2 regions of the Pseudoalteromonas sp. NZS71_1 genome follow, and region 1 is predicted to be linked to the other one. Evidence: predicted binding sites of a transcription regulator. Region 1 holds the regulator's gene; the other holds the start of a gene.
What was found. Region 1 encodes ArgR, which controls arginine synthesis, uptake and breakdown. Its sites were predicted from a motif close to ANTGAATANNTATTCANT; they were not measured.
Positions count from the first base shown of each region.

Region 1 (9,223 bases):
ATGATGTTGTAGATGAATCAAACTTACGACGTGGCACACCTACAGCAAATGCTGAATTTGGTAATGCTGCTAGCGTATTGGTTGGTGACTTTATTTACACTCGTTCATTTCAGCTTATGGTTGGCCTTGGAAAAATGCAGGTTATGCAAGTACTTGCCGATGCAACAAACATTATTGCTGAAGGTGAAGTATTGCAGTTAATGAACTGCAACGACCCAGATACAACCGAAGCCAGTTATATGCAGGTTATTTACTCTAAAACAGCTAAGTTGTTTGAAGCAGCGACAGGGCTTGCTGCCATTATTACTGAGCAAGACCAAACTACTCTCGATGCACTAAACCTATATGGTATGCATTTAGGTACTGCGTTTCAGCTAGTAGATGATGTACTCGATTACAATGCAGATGCTGAGCAGTTGGGTAAAAACATTGGTGATGATTTAGCTGAAGGCAAACCAACGCTTCCACTTATTTATGCTATGCAACATGGTAGCGAGCAGCAAACGCAGCTTATTCGTGATGCAATAGAGCACAGTAATGGTATGGAGCATTTAGAAGACATTCTATCGGCACTAAAGCAAACTAATGCGCTTGAATTTACAATGCAAAAAGCAGAGCTTGAAGCTGACAAAGCTATTGCGTGTTTAGACTTTTTAGCTGAGTCTGACTATAAGCAAGCACTCATAAGCCTTGCTCGTATTGCGGTTGACCGCGACCACTAGTTTTAACTAGTTACACAGTGTGAAATTAATTCTGAGCAATAAAAAAGCCTGCAAATGCAGGCTTTTTTGTTATTCTACTTTGGCTATTACGCCATGAAATCAACACCTTCTTTGATGTCTTTTTTCAGTGTTTCAAGCATGTCATTTTTTGCTTTTGTTTCAAATGCGCTTAGTTCGCCGTAAGAAAGAATTTCTTCTACGCCGTTTTTACCTAAACGTACTGGATGTGCAAAGTACTCTGCATCGCCATTTTCAACAGCAACGTAAGCGTAATCTACAACTTCTTCACCCTGTAGGCCTTTAACTAAAGACATACAAAAACGAGCTGCAGCAGCACCCATAGATAGCGTAGCTGAACCACCGCCTGCTTTAGCATTTACAACTTCAGTACCCGCATTTTGGATACGTGGAGTAAGTGCAGCAACTTCTTCATCAGTGAAAGAAACACCTTCAACTTGAGAAAGTAGAGGAAGAATAGTTGTGCCTGAGTGACCACCAATTACTGGTACTTTCACAGTTGCTACGTCTACGCCTTTAAGTTCAGCAACAAATGCTTCTGAACGAATAACGTCAAGCGTAGTAATACCGAATACGCGTTTAGCGTCGTAAGTACCTGCTTTTTTGAATACTTCAGCAACGATTGGAACTGTGCCATTTACTGGGTTAGTAATAATACCTACTAACGCTTTAGGACAGCTAGCAACAATGCCTTCTGCTAAAGTTTTGATGATACCAGCATTTACATTAAATAAATCAGCACGATCCATACCTGGTTTACGTGGCATACCCGCTGGGATAAGAACGATGTCAGAGCCTTCAAGCGCTTTGTTTAATTCGTCTGCGCCAAAGCCTGCTACTTTAACATCTGTTGGGATGTGAGAAAGGTCAACCGCAACACCTGGTACTACTGGTGCAACATCATAAAGTGATAATTCAGAGCCAGCTGGTAAGCCTGTTTTTAATAATAAAGACAACGCTTGGCCGATACCGCCTGCAGCACCTAATACAGCAACTTTCATTGGAATTCTCCGTAATTTGAGGTAGGAAACATTTGTGGCTCTTAAGATAATGAAATTAGCGACTAAAAACAAATTTATCCTGTCTATTTCAAGTATATTTTCGACCATAGTCGTAAACTTTTGTGATTTAACGCATCAAACTGGCAAGTTAACTAAACAACTGCTGCATAATTATTCATTTTTGTGTAGAATTTGCGGCATAAATAACAAAAACGAATAAAGACTATGCAACCACAAGATAAACAAGAAGCACTGGTAAAAGCATTTAAATCACTATTAAAAGAAGAAAATTTTGGCTCTCAAGGCGAAATAGTTGATGCATTAAAAGATCAAGGCTTTGACAATATAAGCCAAAGTAAAGTATCGCGCATGTTAAGTAAATTTGGTGCTGTACGCACACGTAACGCCAAACAAGAAATGGTTTACTGCTTACCTGCTGAAATGGGTGTACCTACGGCTAAAAGCCCATTACGCCAATTAGTAATCGACATTATGCACAACGAAATGATGATCATTATTCGTACCAGTCCAGGCGCCGCTCAGCTTATTGCTCGTTTATTAGATTCATTAGGTAAAGCAGATGGCGTACTAGGAACAATTGCAGGCGACGATACTATTTTTATCGCTCCTGCTAAAATATCTGAAATAGATGTAACACTTGAACGTGTTCGCATTTTATTTGATACGGTTTAATAGCAAACTAAATTTGTTTTAAAAACCCGACTGAAGGCGCGAAAAAAGCAGAACCCATATCGGCTTGAGTAAAATCAAGCCAGTGGTCGTAACAATCCCCTTCCCCTAAACGACTATTAAGTACTTTTTCAAATGCGGTGCCCGTACAAGAGCATGTAATTGATAACATTCCCTGCTCATACACATCGCCATAAGGCATGCTCTGATTTAATAATAGCGGTTGTCCGTCTTCGTCTTTTAGCTCACTTCGCGAAGCATGGCTGGTTTCGATCGCAGGGGTAATTAGCGTGTTATCAAGGCGCGTACGTCCCATTATTTGTTCTTGCTCGCTCAATGATAAGTGCTGCCACATAGTTAAGTCATGCTTATAGCGTTGTACATGAATATAACTCCCCTGATCTTCAAAATTGCCAGGGCTACTAATTAAAGCCGTAGCGCGCTTTTTTCTTCCATGTGCGGTGTCGCCACCATAAATAAAACCATTAAAATCACGACCATCTAAAAAGCGAAAATTACGAATTTGCTCCACCAGCTCAACATCGGGAGCAAATAGTTTTAAAATTTGCAGCGCAAATAAATGGTTAACGTCTTCACGGTCAGAGCGAATTTGCACAAATAAATCGCACGGTTGTACGCTCATTTGATGATCGCTATGGTTTATATTAGGAAAGCTCTGTAATTCGCTTGGGATGTATTCAGGGAGGATATGCGGCCAATATTGCGCACCAATAGCAACCATGCAAGAGAGCATTGATTCTGAAAATTGATCGCTAAATTCTTCTTCAATAGCGCTTACTTGTTTTAACTTTGCGCGAAGTGATTCATCTTGACCATCAAACACATTAAAAAATAAGTGCAAACCGTGTAAGTTTGCTTCAGCACAAATCCCTGATTGCGCTTGCGCCATTGTTATTCCTTAGTTTTACAGATAAAAACACAGCGAATAACAAATTAATTAAGATTCGAAAAAATTCACCGTGTGAGGTTTTATTTTTATTATAACCTGTTCATTATTTTCAAATGACTGGCCATATTGTGCAGCAACTTCAATTTCTTGTTTATCAATAACAAGTGAATAAACATACGCCGAACCAATAAAGCGACGACTTATGATTGTAGCTCGCTTGCTGAGTTTGTCACTTTGGTTATCTGCCACTAATTCTATTTGATGAGGGCGCACATATATAAGCCCTACGCTTACGTTTTGCTTACTCTCAATATAAGATTCGACTAAACCAAATGGTGTTTTGTATTCAGTTGCTGTTAATACTTCTGCGCTCAAGTATATGCCTTGACCCAGAAACTCTGCAACCTCCTTTGAACATGGAGCTGCAAAAAGCTGCTCGGGCGTGCCTTGTTGCTCAATTTTACCGCGATGCATAATGGCAAGTGTATCTGAAAACGCAAACGCCTCTTCTTTTGAATGTGTAACAAACACAGCAGACACTTGAGTTGCCTTAATAATTCGACGTATATCGGCAATTAATTCAAAGCGTACTTGTGTGTCGATATTTGAAAAGGGCTCATCAAGTAGCAATAAACTAGGCTTATAAGCTAATGCACGAGCAATAGCTACACGCTGCTGTTGACCACCCGATAACTGATGCGGGAACCTGTCAGCACAGCCAATTAAATGTACCAGCTTAAGCATTTCATCAACGCGTTGCTGCTTTTGAGCTTTACTCATTTTACTAAGCCCGAATGCGATATTATTTGCTACCGTTAAATGCGGAAACAATGCATAATCTTGAAACATCATGCCGATGTTACGGTGCTCAGGCGAGACAAACGATTGCTCATCACTCACTAATTTACCGTCTATAAAAATAGACCCTTGCTTAGCTTCAATTAAACCTGCAATCGCTTTTAACGTGGTCGTTTTGCCGCACCCACTAGCTCCGAGTAGGCAAACAATTTCATCTTTACCCACTGTTAAATCTAAATTGTGGATAACCTTTGTGCCGTTATAGTGATAGCTCACGCCTTGTAAAATTAAACTACTCATTTAACTACGCTGCTCCATAGAACGATTAATAAAATACAAAGGAATAAACCCAACAATAACAATAAATAATGCCGATATAGAAGCAAGCTCTAATTGCTCGTCGCTCACATACTGAAATACATGAGTAGCTAAGCTTTCAAAATTAAACGGCCTGAGCAATAGCGCAGCCGGCAGTTCTTTCATGCACTCAATAAATACCAATAACGCAGCAGTAAGCAATCCTCTTCGCAGTAAAGGTAGGTGCACTAAACGCAGTGTTTGTCCTTGGCTTTTACCCATTGATTGGCTTGCCATATCAAGTGATGGGCTAATACGTAAAAAACTCGACTCAATTGCTCCGTGTGCAATGGCGTAAAACCTAACAATATAAGCAATAATAATAGTAAGAATGCTACCTGTAAGCAGCAAGCCAATATCTAAATTATACGGCTCGAGCGCTGTGTTAATGGTGTTCTCTAATAACGTAAGCGGTAATAAAACCGCAATAGCGAGTACTGTGCCAGGCAGCGCATAGCCTGTGCTTGCTAAACGCCCAGGAATAAGCGGATACGCTTGCTTTGCCACACGCTGATAAAAAACCACAAAAACACTCAACGTAATCGTTATTAGGCTCACAACCCCTGCCACTTTTAAACTTTGCCAAGCGTAACTAAAAAACTCTACATCCCATGCTTTATCAAAGTAGGTAATGGCATAATTTATAAGTACTGCAATAGGAATTACAAACGCGATAAGTAAAATAAAGCTGCAAAATACCGTTGCGAGCCAAGCTGACTTTCCTTTTAATACATAGAGAGATTCACTATTTACACTTGATTGGCGCTCAAATACCGCTTGGTTACGACGACTAAAGCGCTCCGCCATTAATGCTAAAAATAACAGTAATAACATCACACCCGATATTTTAGCTGCCGCTGTAAGTGAGTAATAACCAAACCACGTATCGTATACGGCAGTCGTTAATGTACTTACGGCAAAATAACTCACTGTTGCAAAGTCAGCCATGGTTTCCATACTTATAAGCGCAAGAGCCGCCACAATAGCCCCACGAGAGAGTACTAAGCTTACTTTAAAGAAACTTTGCCAAGGAGATAATCCCATTAACTGGCTAGCTTGTACTAATTTGAATGACTGCTCGCGAAGAGCCGTTTTAAAAATCAAAAATAAATACGGATAAAGCACCAAGGCAATCATAACGATGGCGCCGGGTAATGTACGTATATCAAAAAACCAATAGTCATTAGGCGATTGCCAACCAAACCATTCTCTCAGCGCTATTTGCACCGGGCCCGCATAATCTAATAAATCAGTGTATACATAGGCAATAATATAGGTGGGCATAGCAAGGGGCAGCATAAGTGCCCATTCAAACTGTTTTTTACCCGGGAAACTACAGTAAGCCGTTAGCCATCCAAGTGGCAAAGCTATGGCGCAGCTAAGGACGCAAACACCTAAAACAAGCAATACGGTATTGGTTATGTAATCCCAAAGCACGGTATCCCACAGGTGGGAAAACACCTCAGAGCTACCTTGTAGAGATTCAAAAAGAAGAAAAAACAACGGGGCCGATAGAATTAAGCCAGTCGACCACGCAAAGAGCTGCCATTTAGACAGCTTAAATTTATTAGTCATTAAAGATCGAACTTCACCTCATCAATTAGCTTAAGCGCTAACGGACGATATTTACTAATCTCATCAAGTGGCAAGCTGTCTTCTTTAAAACTCCCCCAAGAGGCAACCAAACTTGATAGTTCAACACCCGACTTAACTGGATACTCCATATTTAATGAGGCATACATGTTTTGTGCTTTGCTGTCGGTCATATATTCTATGAGCTTTAATGCATTTTCAGGGTTTTTAGCATATTTGGTAATAACCGCACCCGAAACATTTATGTGTGAGCCACGATTAGTTTGATTCGGAAAGTTAATATTTACGGCCTCTGCCCAACCTTTTTGCTCTTTATCTTCTAGCATTTTACCAAGATAGTAACTATTACCTAATGCCAAGTTACATAAACCTTCTTTAACTGCTTTAACTTGAGCACGATCGTTACCTTGAGGTTTACGTGCTAAATTAGCCTTAACACCTTCAAGCCACTCTTTGGTTTGCGCTTCACCATGGTGTGCAATCATAGAAGCCACTAAACCTAAGTTATATGGATGTTTGCCTGATCGCGTACAAATTTGTCCTTTGTATTTAGGATCTGCTAAATCTTCATAAGTGAGCTTAGGTAACGCACCAATTCGCTCTTTTGATGAATACACATTACGAACTCGCTTAGTAAGCGCGACCCATTGGCCATCACCGTCACGAAAAGCTGCAGGCACGTTATTATTTACACTGTCACTTTTTATAATTTGTGTTAATTTTAAATCTTCTAATTGAATAAGCGCACTAAAATTAGAGGTTAATACTAAATCGGCTTTACTATGTTTACCTTCACGTTTAACACGCTCAATTAACCCTTTTTTAGCAAAAACAACATTGGTTTTTATTCCCGTTTGTTTTGTAAAATCGTCTAAAATTGGCTGAATCAAAAACGGCTGACGAAAAGAATAGATATTAACAACGTCACTTGCAAAGGCTGGTGCCGATGCTGCTAATCCTAAAACAAGTGTAAATACTGTCTTCATTATTTCACCTAAATAATTGTTATTATCATCGAATTCTACCGCGCTCATTCAAAAAGTGCACACTTTAAATAAATGTAAATATGTAAATAACGCCCAAAAAGGAAATGCAGTGTAAGAGATGTCTCACGGATGTGACAGCTAATGAGTAAAAATCAAGATAAAAAACACACAAAAACAACCTAACAACATGTATTAATTGAACTTTTACATTATTACTATTGCATAAATACTAATTGAACGTAGTTTTATCCCTATTTTAGTTGCTCTATTGCACTATAATTTACGCATCAACCAAGCAATGACGCTTATTGAGTAAAAGGAAATGGACTGCTTACTCAACCAACCAATGATTAGGTTACCAGGACAACACGGATTTTAGGACAGGCTCAGGATGAGTATCACAACGCAATGTTGTAAAAAGGACAGCGTCAGGAAGATGCGAAAAGGATAACAACACGGCTAAGTTGTTTAACAGGATGTTGAGGGAATAAATGGACAGGCCTTTAAGGCAACACAATGGATTGGTTAAAATAGGGATACACTAGGAAGTGTAATTAGGGATTTGGTAATAGTATTTACCCTACAGGATGTTTAGGAATTTAAGGATACAGGCCCGGATGGTCTACATTACATAGAACTAAAAAGTAATATAGTAATAAACATGGATTAGTAAAAATTGGAGTTGATTAAGTTCAATTGCAGGATGCAGAAAATTAGAAGATTCCGCAAGCGCGCCTAGAGATAGAGCGCGCTTTTCTTTGCCTAAAATTTGGGTTTAGTAAAGCTCTAAGCAACTACCACTAACTTTTGCAGGGTAATACTGCATCCCAGCTAATCAATATTAATACCTTCAAATACTTTATTAATATTTTAAATTTCGCTAAGTTTTTCATTAATTGCGCCGATAACTAAGTAACGCAAGGATCATAAATACTCAATGGATATGAATTTTAAAATGCCGCAAAGCAATACCTTTTTATGTAAAGTATCAGACGCAAGTACAGCAAAACCAATTGGTGTTTTTAGTGCCCAAACTCCCAACAAAAATCCGTATAAAGCTTTATTTAGCCCCAAAGGTTATAACTTTTTAAATATGCCAATGAGTGAGTTTAAAAACATACTTAACGTAATTATCCAGTTAGAAAGCGATATTTCTATTAGTAAATGGGGTGAGGGTTCTCGACCTGATGAATTTAGTTATCAGCTTAATAGAATAGCAAACGCTATTGCGACTACTCACTTTAAGGGAAAAACCGATATTAGCTGTTACTTTTTAAAGCGAGTCGAAGAGGCTAAGGATATGATTGGTGAGGACTGCACCTCGTTTATTCAGGCTCACAATAGCGTAAGCCAATTATATAATACGGTTTTACAATTAACATCTGAAGAAGGCTTCAGAGCAATTCAAAATAAAGCACTTGCTCACTTAAAAGAGCAGCAAGCTTTCGCTTAACTGCGTAAAACTACTCTTCTAGCGGTCGGCCTTTATTGCGCTTACCAAGCAAATACGCATCACGAAACTTAATAAAATGCTGTTCTAATTTAGAAGATGCATCCATTTCTCCCGCAAGCGCTAGCACCATAATAGCCACTTCAGCAGTGCCTAGTTGATGCGCATGAGGGGCAACACGTAATCGGTAATCAGATAGTTTATCAGCAGTAACAGAAAGTACAGGCAAGTTATCTAAGTATGGGCTTTTGCGAATCATTTTTTTAGCTTCACGCCAGGTACCATCTAAAAATATAAATAGCGGTTTTTTACCCTCTTCAATACTTATTTCGGTAATGGCCCTGCCCTCTTCTACATCTTCAGCAGGGAATACTACCATTGGCTGATATTGTGAATCGCTTATCAAAGCTAAAAGAGCGGGGTTAGGGTCTGTTCTATCCCATCTAAATGCGTGGTTATCTGGCACTATTTCAGCAATTAAGCGCCCAGTATTAGAAGGTTTAAAACTTTCATTGTGATACATTAATAAGCACACAGCTGCTTTACAATCTGCATGCTCAACACCTTTACAAATACAGTAGTGCTTAGCTATTAAGCATTGCTCACAGCGATCTAATTTACCGCCTCGAGCATTAAACTCTCGACGGGATTCACTTATTTGTTGAGCGCGTAATGCTAAAACTGAGTTTTTCACTGTA
Region 1 covers NZ_JADYXM010000005.1:167,086-176,308, reverse strand. The annotation lists gene ispB (octaprenyl diphosphate synthase) at 1-722, shown strand, start outside; gene mdh (malate dehydrogenase) at 809-1,741, opposite strand; gene argR (transcriptional regulator ArgR) at 1,967-2,434, shown strand; gene I6F43_RS10170 (Dyp-type peroxidase) at 2,442-3,341, opposite strand; gene I6F43_RS10165 (ABC transporter ATP-binding protein) at 3,390-4,439, opposite strand; gene I6F43_RS10160 (ABC transporter permease) at 4,440-6,071, opposite strand; gene I6F43_RS10155 (Fe(3+) ABC transporter substrate-binding protein) at 6,071-7,075, opposite strand; gene I6F43_RS10150 (hypothetical protein) at 8,013-8,528, shown strand; gene I6F43_RS10145 (tRNA-uridine aminocarboxypropyltransferase) at 8,539-9,219, opposite strand.

Region 2 (9,223 bases), on a different contig from region 1:
CGCCAATGAGGTTTACACGCCCCGGTGCTGCTGCAATACCTTGAGCAGGCGCGCCATACAGTGACAAAAATTGTTGTTGGAATTCGTTAAGCTTCATCTGTGTGTCCTGCTGTATCTTTATAGTGTGTTGTACTGGCTGCTTTTAAAATAGAAGCAGCGGTTTCTGCGCTTAAATCGCGTTGGCTTTCGCCTAGCATTTCGTAGCCTACCATGTGTTTTTTAACAGTAGCAGAGCGAAGTAGCGGCGGATAAAAGTGTGCATGTAAACGCCAATGTTGCTCATCAGAGCCTCTATTAGCAGGTGCATTGTGCCATCCCATTGAGTATGGGAAGCTGCAATTAAATACGTTGTCGTACTTAGTGGTTAATACTTTAAGTGCCTGAGCCAAAGAGTCGGTTTGCGCATCGTTTAGCTGGCTAAAGTTTTGAATATTATCTTTAGTTACTAGCATTGTTTCAAACGGCCATGCAGCCCAAAATGGCACAACAACAAGCCAATGTTCGTTTTCAAATACAACACGAGTTTTATCTGCTTGCTCTTTTTGCGCGTAATCGGCAAGCATGGCTGTGCCATGCTTTTTATAATAGGCAAGCTGCTGGTTATCTTCGGCTTCTATTTCGGTTGATAAATGCGAGTGAGCCCATACTTGGCCGTGAGGATGAGGTTGCGAACAACCCATGATCTCGCCTTTATTTTCAAAAACTTGTACGCATTCGTACTGCTGTGCAAGCTCTGTGTAATTTTGTTTCCAGGTTTTTACTACTTCGTGCAATGCGTTTTGGCTAAGCTCTGGTAGTGTTTTATTATGCTCTGGAGAAAAACAAATTACGCGGCATTCGCCATTGGCTTCGTCGGCAATAAATAAATCGCTGTCTGACTCTAAGCTTTGTAATTGCTCGCTGGCATTAGGTGTTAATGCGCCAAAGTCATTTCTAAATACGTGTGTGTATTTGTAATCTGGATTGCTGTCGCCATTTGCACGGGTATTGCTTGGGCAAAGTGGGCAGCTTTCATCGTGTTTTGGTAATACGTTTTCATTAACGGCTTCTGTTGCGCCTAACCATGGGCGGTTATTACGATGTGGTGACACTAATACCCAACGACCCGTTAGCGGATTTTTACGTCTGTGAGTACTTTCTAATAAAGCCATATTAACTCTCCAACCCACTTGGGTAATTAGTTTGCCAGCGCCATGTGTCGTTTGTCATGTTGCTAAGTGTTAGTTCTGCGTGCCAGTTAAGTGTGTTTTGCGCTTTTGTGGCATCGGCGTAGTTACAGGCAATATCACCTGCTCGGCGCGGTGCAATTTGATAAGGAATATCTTTATTGGCTGATGCGCTAAATGCTTTGATCATATCAAGCACAGAATAACCTTGCCCTGTGCCTAGGTTGTAAGCATGAAAGGCGGTATCTGTTTTATGTTGCATAAATGCCGCAACATGACCTTTAGCTAAATCTAAAACATGAATATAGTCGCGCACGCCTGTGCCATCTTCAGTGTCGTAGTCGTCACCAAAAATATTAACCACGTCGCGTTTACCTACTGCAGTTTGAGTAATAAATGGCATTAAGTTATTAGGAATACCATTAGGGCTTTCACCTAATAAACCACTTGGGTGTGCACCTACTGGGTTAAAGTAACGAAGCGCAATACCCATAAATTGACTGTTGGCATTACATACATCTTGCATGGCTTGTTCAACCATGACTTTAGTCCAACCATAAGGATTAGTTGCGCGTATAGGGTGCTTTTCGTCAATAGGGAGGTAGTCTGGCTCGCCGTACACAGTAGCCGATGAGCTAAATATAATATGGTTAACGCCTTCATCTTGCATGTTTTGTAGCATGCTTAATGTGCCCGACACATTATTTTGATAATAACGCAGTGGTTGCTCAGTTGATTCGCCAACGGCTTTTAAAGCCGCAAAGTGAAAAACAGCTTCGGCTTTAGTATGTTTTAGGGCGAGTTTAAATTGTTGCTCGTCTTGAATGTCACCCAATATAAACTCAAACCGAGTACCTGTAATCTTTTCGAGTTGGTCAAGTACTCGCGCACTTGCATTAGACAAGTTATCATAAATAACAGGCGTAATACCTGCTTCATGCAATGCAATACATGTGTGGCTACCTATGTAACCCATGCCGCCAGTAACTAAAACTTTCATGTTTATTCTCGAAAAGTGTATTTATATGATAAATACTACTATTAAGGTGGTTTAAAAACAATAGTTATGATTGCTGGATAATTCAAATAAAAGCATAAAAAACATTCAGATTGAACACTCGCTTGTGTTTAAGTGGCATGTTTTTATTTTAACTAACATAGACTTAGCTTTATCAATTGATTAGATAAACTGATTCGATTATTGACCTAATTATCAGCGGTAGGGAGGCTGCTAATATAGCGAAAACAAAGTTAGGAGAGAGCAACATAAATAAAACAGTTTTACTTACCGGTGCTACCGATAGCACTTGCTAGAAACGCAAAGATGTTATTAACCCAAGTACTGTATTTATGAAATCTGTGGGTGGCTTTGTAAAGTTTTAGAAAAAATCCTTATGGTTGATCTAAAGAGCTCACTTGTCAGTGAGCTCTTTTTTTAGCTGCATTACTGCTCTTGCTGCAAGCGCTCGTATAGCCAATCTTTTAATTCTGTACGTTCATGTTTTAGCTGATGCATTTGCTCATCGCTTATGGGCGCATCTTTGAGCTCTAACACTCTAATTTCTTTATCTAGCTTGTCGTACTTATCTGCTTTTTTTGCAAATTCAGTATCGCTTTCATTTAACTCGGCAATGGTCCTTAAGTACTCTGGAAAGTCATTAGTTAATGAGTGGTCTTCGCCTAACATATTCGCTCCTTAATAGGATATAAATGAGCTCACAAGTAAGTGAGTTGTATAAGTGAATTACTGCCTTTCATATAATACACTGGGGCTTACATAGATATAATTCAACCATTGAGCCGCTAATTTGATGTAGCGCAAACAATCTGTTTATTTTGCTCAGTAAGGTATTTCACCAAAGTATTTAATAGAGCGATCAATAAACGCACGTACTTTAGAGGTCAATAATTTATTGTTGGGGTATACAGCCTAAAAGGTGTGTTAACTACTCGCGAAAAGCTTAAAGCTCGATATTATTGCTCAAGGTGCAAGGAATCTCTGGCTTGAGAGAATAAGTTTAAATATCACCATGATTTAATACGTTAATAAATCTCTTAACCAGAGTTCGGGTTAAGTGAACCAGTACCCACTAAAGACTTTAAAGAACTTTTAGCAAAAACAGTTAATTTTTAACGCTTTTTGCTAATTTATGTTGGCTAGTTAATAGTGGTAGAATGCAGCGCTTAGTACCATTTGTGTGAAGTAAGTGGTCAATAATTTATAAGGTTTGTTGTGTAATGCTGTTAATGATCGATAACTACGATTCGTTTACTTACAACTTAGTGCAATATTTTCAGCGTTTAGATCAAGACGTTTTAGTGAAACGTAATGACGAGCTAAGCATTGCACAAATAAAACAGTTGAACCCGAAGCACATCGTGTTATCGCCAGGGCCATGTACCCCTAATGAAGCGGGTATTTCACTAAATGTTGTTGAGCAACTAAAAGGGCAATATCCTATTTTAGGGATTTGCTTGGGGCATCAAACTATCGCGCAAGCTTTAGGAGGAGATGTAATACGTGCTAAAAAAGTAATGCACGGTAAAACATCACCCATAGTTCACACTAATAAAGGGGTGTTTAAAGGCTTAGCTAACCCGTTAACAGTATGTCGTTATCATTCTTTAGTGGTTAAAGAGCAAACTCTACCTAAAGAACTTGAAGTAACCGCATGGACTCAGACTGAGCAAGGCGAGTTTGACGAAATTATGGGGTTACTTCATAAAGAACTAGCAATTGAAGGTGTGCAGTTTCACCCCGAAGCTATTCTAACTGATCAAGGCTTAGAACTGCTTGATAACTTTTTAACTCGCTTCTAATGTTATAATACACAGAGCATTTAATACTTTATTAATGGATGTCATGACTGAACTTGTAGCGCAACAGCGTACTGCCAAAATACTAAGCCAACGGGCTCATGACTTATTGCTTGGGCACAGCTTTGCGCATCAGCAAATTGGTTTCATTCATACATTAGATATAGATTACGGCGAACCCATGAAGCAACGCACTTTGCTTCAGGTTGAAGTGGCCGCACAGAATAAACGCCAGCAAAGCAGTACTGCACATCATAAGTACCGCGCTCAAGCGAGTGAGCAACTACACAAAACAATTGAAACAGCTATATATAAGCAGCTCGAAGATATAGATGGTGTAATTCACAGTACTATAGGCATTGAAGATGGCATTGCCAATATACTCGATATATTAGCTGTAAAGTCGGCATCAGTAGGGCGCTTAGAACCATTGGTAAATGATATAGGCTGGTTGGGTAGAGAATTAGTAACGCTTGTTAATTTACCTTACTATCGTAATCAGCGTAGTAAAAACACGTCTGTGAAAGTAGATAAACCATCGCTTGCCCTTCGTTATATTGGCCTTGATAACTTACAGCTAGTGATTCCTACATTTGCTGCCCGTCATTGGATGCCACATAGCACCGAACCATTTTCATTATTAAAACGCCGGCTACGCGACAGCGCGATGGCAAACGCGATTGCAGCGCAAAAAATTGCACAAATTAATAATGTGAATGACGTCCATGCATTTACTCTTGGTATGCTTTTAGATGTAGGGCGAATTGCATTAGTGCGCTTGTACTTAAAAACGTTTGAGAAAGTATGGCAACGTAAAGTGCAGTTAGCCCGAAATGAAAACCAAAAAGATTTACACACCGCGTTATTAGAGCTACAGCCAGACCCGCTCTTTTTAACCACTCTACTTAGCAATAAGTCGATAGAAGTAAGCGCCAAAGTAATAGACAAAATGGCTTTTAAATATTTACCGTTTAAAGGTGTAATGCAGCAGCTAGTAAATGGGGTAGATAAGGGCGATACATTACTGCCGTTAACACAAGTAATGCTAAAGGCACGTTGCTACTCTCAATATCTTAATTTAAAAGAGCATCAACTTATTGAGCCTGACGAAACTCTAAGCTGGTTTTCGTACTTTAAGTTCACTAAAACGGAACTAAAAACCCTCCAATCGAGTAATTTTACCAATTTAGCTATTCAAATTGACTAAAAATCTGAATTTTTTGTTAATTTTTTTGCGACTAACCATTCATTCTCACTCTATTGTTATATTGCATATTTGCCGATTAAAGCGTCCGCGCCTCGGTGCTCATGCGGTTAGTTGCCTAAAAATAAGCATAAATAGTTATGCAAATAGTTATTCACTATCTATGAAATAATATCTTTAGCCCTTTATTTTCAAGGGATACATGAAAGTTTTTAACGAGACAGATATAAGTAATTCTGAAATAATGTGCGTCTGAAAATTGAACCACAAAGCAATTTTGCGCAATTATCAGGTTACTGATCTTGCCTATAAAGTTGGTTACAAATATTAACCAAACACCTATTTTGATGTTTTGTGTTGCTCACAATTAAGAGGAAATAAAATGACAGTCAATCGCGAATTATTTGATCACGTAATGGTTCCTAACTACGCACCTTCAAGCGTAATTCCTGTTCGAGGCGAAGGTTCTCGCGTATGGGATCAAGAAGGTCGAGAGTTTATCGACTTTGCTGGTGGTATTGCAGTTAACTGTCTTGGCCATTGCCACCCTGCATTAGTAGGCGCATTAAAAGAGCAAGGCGAAAAAATCTGGCATCTATCAAATGTAATGACCAATGAGCCGGCACTTCGCCTAGCTAAAAAAATGGTTGATGCGACATTTGCTGAAAAAGTTTACTTTGCCAACTCTGGCGCAGAAGCAAACGAAGCAGCGCTTAAATTAGCGCGTCGTTTTGCACTTGATAAGTTTGGCGCAGAAAAATCACAAATCATCGCGTTCAACAAAGGTTTCCACGGTCGTACATTCTTTACCGTAACTGTTGGCGGCCAAGCTGCATATTCAGATGGTTTTGGTCCTAAGCCTGGCGACATTGTGCATTGTGATTACAATGACCTAGCTGCTTTTGAAGCGCTTATTAGCGACAAAACTTGTGCTGTAATGATGGAACCTCTACAAGGTGAAGGCGGTATTGTTTCACCAACTGACGAGTTTGCTCAAGGCGTTCGCGATTTATGTACTAAACACAACGCACTGCTTATTTTTGATGAAGTACAAACAGGTGTTGGCCGTACTGGCGATTTATACGCATACCAAGGCTTAAACGTAGTACCTGATATTTTAACTTCAGCTAAAGCACTTGGCGGTGGTTTCCCAATTGGCGCTATGATCACAACAACTGAGATTGCACAGCACCTTAAAGTAGGTACTCATGGTTCTACTTATGGCGGTAACCCATTAGCGTGTGCCGTTGCAGAAGCTGCATTTGATACAGTAAATACCCCAGAAGTACTTGCTGGCGTAAAAGCTAAAGCAGCATTATTTAATGAACTACTTACTGCGGTTAACGAAAAATACAACGTATTTAGCGAAATCCGTGGCCAAGGTTTATTAATTGGCGCGGTAGTGAACGAGCAATATAAAGGTCGTGCAAAAGAGTTTTTAGTGGCAGGGACTGAGCAAGGCCTTATGTCATTAGTTGCTGGTGCAGACGTAATACGTTTCACTCCATCTTTAGTAATTCCTGAAGCGGACATTCGCGAAGGTATGGCACGCTTTGAAAAAGCAGTAGCAAGCGTAGTAAACGCATAAGCGACTTAAGCCAACCAATTAAGGGCAAGCACTGCTTGCCCTGCAATTCCTATTTACCGTTATTTATAAGGGAGCAAGCGGACTCATGATGATCCTTCGCCCAATCCAGCAAAATGATTATTCAGCATTACTGAAAATTGCCCACGAATCAGGGCATGGTTTTACGTCTTTGCCATTAAACGAAGAACTATTGCAAAAAAAGATCGACCATTCAGTAAGCTCTTTTGCTAAACAAACGTCACAACCTGGTGACGAAGGCTACCTGTTTGTTCTTGAAGATAGCGAAACCGGTGAAGTTGTAGGAACATCTGCAATTGAAGCTGCGGTAGGGCTTGATGATGCATTTTATCATTATCACTTAAGTAAAGTGATTCACTCTTCGCGCACATTAGACGTATACAAAGCGGTTGATATTCTAACGCTATGTAACGACTACACAGGTGCTACAGAGCTTTGCACATTGTTTTTAAAAGATGGCTATCGTAAAAATTGTAACGGTAAGCTACTTTCAAAAGCGCGCTTTATGTTTATAAAACAGCATCAAGAGCGTTTTGCGCAAACAGTAATCGCAGAAATGCGCGGTGTGTCTGACGAAAACGGCAGTAGCCCTTTTTGGCAGTGGCTTGAAGAGCACTTTTTCTCAATGGATTTTCCAACAGCCGATTACCTAACAGGTATTGGCCAAAAGGTTTTCATTGCTGAATTAATGCCTAAATACCCAATTTACGTAAACTTGCTAAGTAAAGATGCGCAAGCCGTAATAGGTAAAGTACACGACAACACTCGCCCAGCAATCGAGTTATTAAAAAGCGAAGGCTTTACGTTTAATGGCTACGTAGACATTTTTGACGGCGGCCCAACGGTTGAAGCAAAAGTAGATAACATTGCGACTATTCGTAATGCAAATCACTTTAACGTTGAAATTGGCGAAATGACTGGCGACACCATGGTGTTACTAGCTAACGAAAAGCTTAATGACTTTAGAGCAACCGTTGCACCAATGACATTTGACGAGCGCGCAAAAAGCCTTATTTTATCGCAAGAAATAGCAGATGCACTGCATTTGCAAACTGGCGATATTGTTAGTGCAACCACGATTTAATTTAGGAGAAAGTATATGACTCATCCTGCACAATTTATAAATGGTCAATGGTCACAAGGCCAAGGCACAGAATTTAATTCAGTAAACCCTGCAAATAACGACGTTATTTGGCAGGCTTCATCGGCAACTGCGGCGCAAGTAGACACCGCAGTAAATGCAGCGCGCGAAGCGTTTTATGCATGGGCTGATAAAAGTTTTACTGAGCGTTTAGAAATAATTAAAGCATTTGCAGCGCAATTAAAAGAAAACAGCGAAGAGCTCGCTATTACTATTGCACAAGAAACAGGTAAGCCACTGTGGGAAACTCGCACAGAAGCGGGTGCTATGGTTGGTAAAATTGCCATTTCTGAAAAAGCATTTTTAGAGCGCACTGGCGACGTAGAAAACGCAATGCCACTTGGCCGTGCGATGATTCGTCATAAGCCACATGGTGTTGTAGCCGTATTTGGTCCGTATAACTTTCCGGGTCACTTACCTAATGGCCACATTGTGCCAGCGCTTTTAGCAGGTAACACGGTTGTGTTTAAACCGTCTGAACTTACTCCTAAAGTAGCTGAGCTTACGCTTAAACTGTGGGAAAAAGCAGGTTTACCAGCCGGTGTCATTAACCTTGTACAAGGTGAAGTAGAAACGGGTAAAGCCCTTGCTGCTCACAAAGGGATTGATGGCTTGTTTTTCACGGGTTCTTCGCGTACTGGTCATATTTTACATGAACAGTTTGCGGGTCAACCTGGCAAAATTTTAGCGCTAGAAATGGGTGGTAATAACCCACTTATTATTACTGACGTTGAAGACACTAAAGCGGTTGTTCACGATATTATTCAATCTGCGTTTATCTCAAGTGGCCAGCGTTGTACGTGTGCACGTAAACTATTTTTACCAACTGGTAGCAAAGGCGATGTGATACTGGAGCGTTTAATCACAGCAACTAAAGCGATTAAAGTAGGTAATTATGACGATGCAGACCAGCCATTTATGGGCTCTATGATTTCATCAGCTGCAGCTGCAGGCATGGTTAAAGCGCAAAACGAGCTTGTTGAGCTTGGTGGTGAAGTATTAGTAGAACTTGAGCACACAGCTAATACCGGTTTTGTAACACCAGGTATTATTGAGTGTACAAATATTAGTGACTTCCCAGATGAAGAGCATTTTGGACCACTTTTAAAAGTGTTCCGCTTTGACGACTTTGACCAAGCCATTGATAAAGCAAACGATACAACCTTTGGTTTATCGGCTGGTTTATTAAGTGACAGTGCAGCAGATTACGACCATTTCTTACGTCGTATTCGTGCAGGTATTGTTAACTGGAACCGCCCAATTACTGGCGCATCAAGCGCAGCACCATT
Region 2 covers NZ_JADYXM010000010.1:123,471-132,693, forward strand. The annotation lists gene galK (galactokinase) at 1-97, opposite strand, end outside; gene I6F43_RS14750 (UDP-glucose--hexose-1-phosphate uridylyltransferase) at 87-1,151, opposite strand; gene galE (UDP-glucose 4-epimerase GalE) at 1,153-2,166, opposite strand; gene I6F43_RS14760 (YdcH family protein) at 2,611-2,853, opposite strand; gene I6F43_RS14765 (anthranilate synthase component II) at 3,405-3,986, shown strand; gene I6F43_RS14770 (HDOD domain-containing protein) at 4,030-5,190, shown strand; gene I6F43_RS14775 (aspartate aminotransferase family protein) at 5,570-6,775, shown strand; gene astA (arginine N-succinyltransferase) at 6,861-7,877, shown strand; gene astD (succinylglutamate-semialdehyde dehydrogenase) at 7,893-9,223, shown strand, end outside.
Region 2: I6F43_RS14775 (aspartate aminotransferase family protein) is a predicted target of ArgR. The motif match lies at 5,317-5,334, and genes of this name have one in related genera.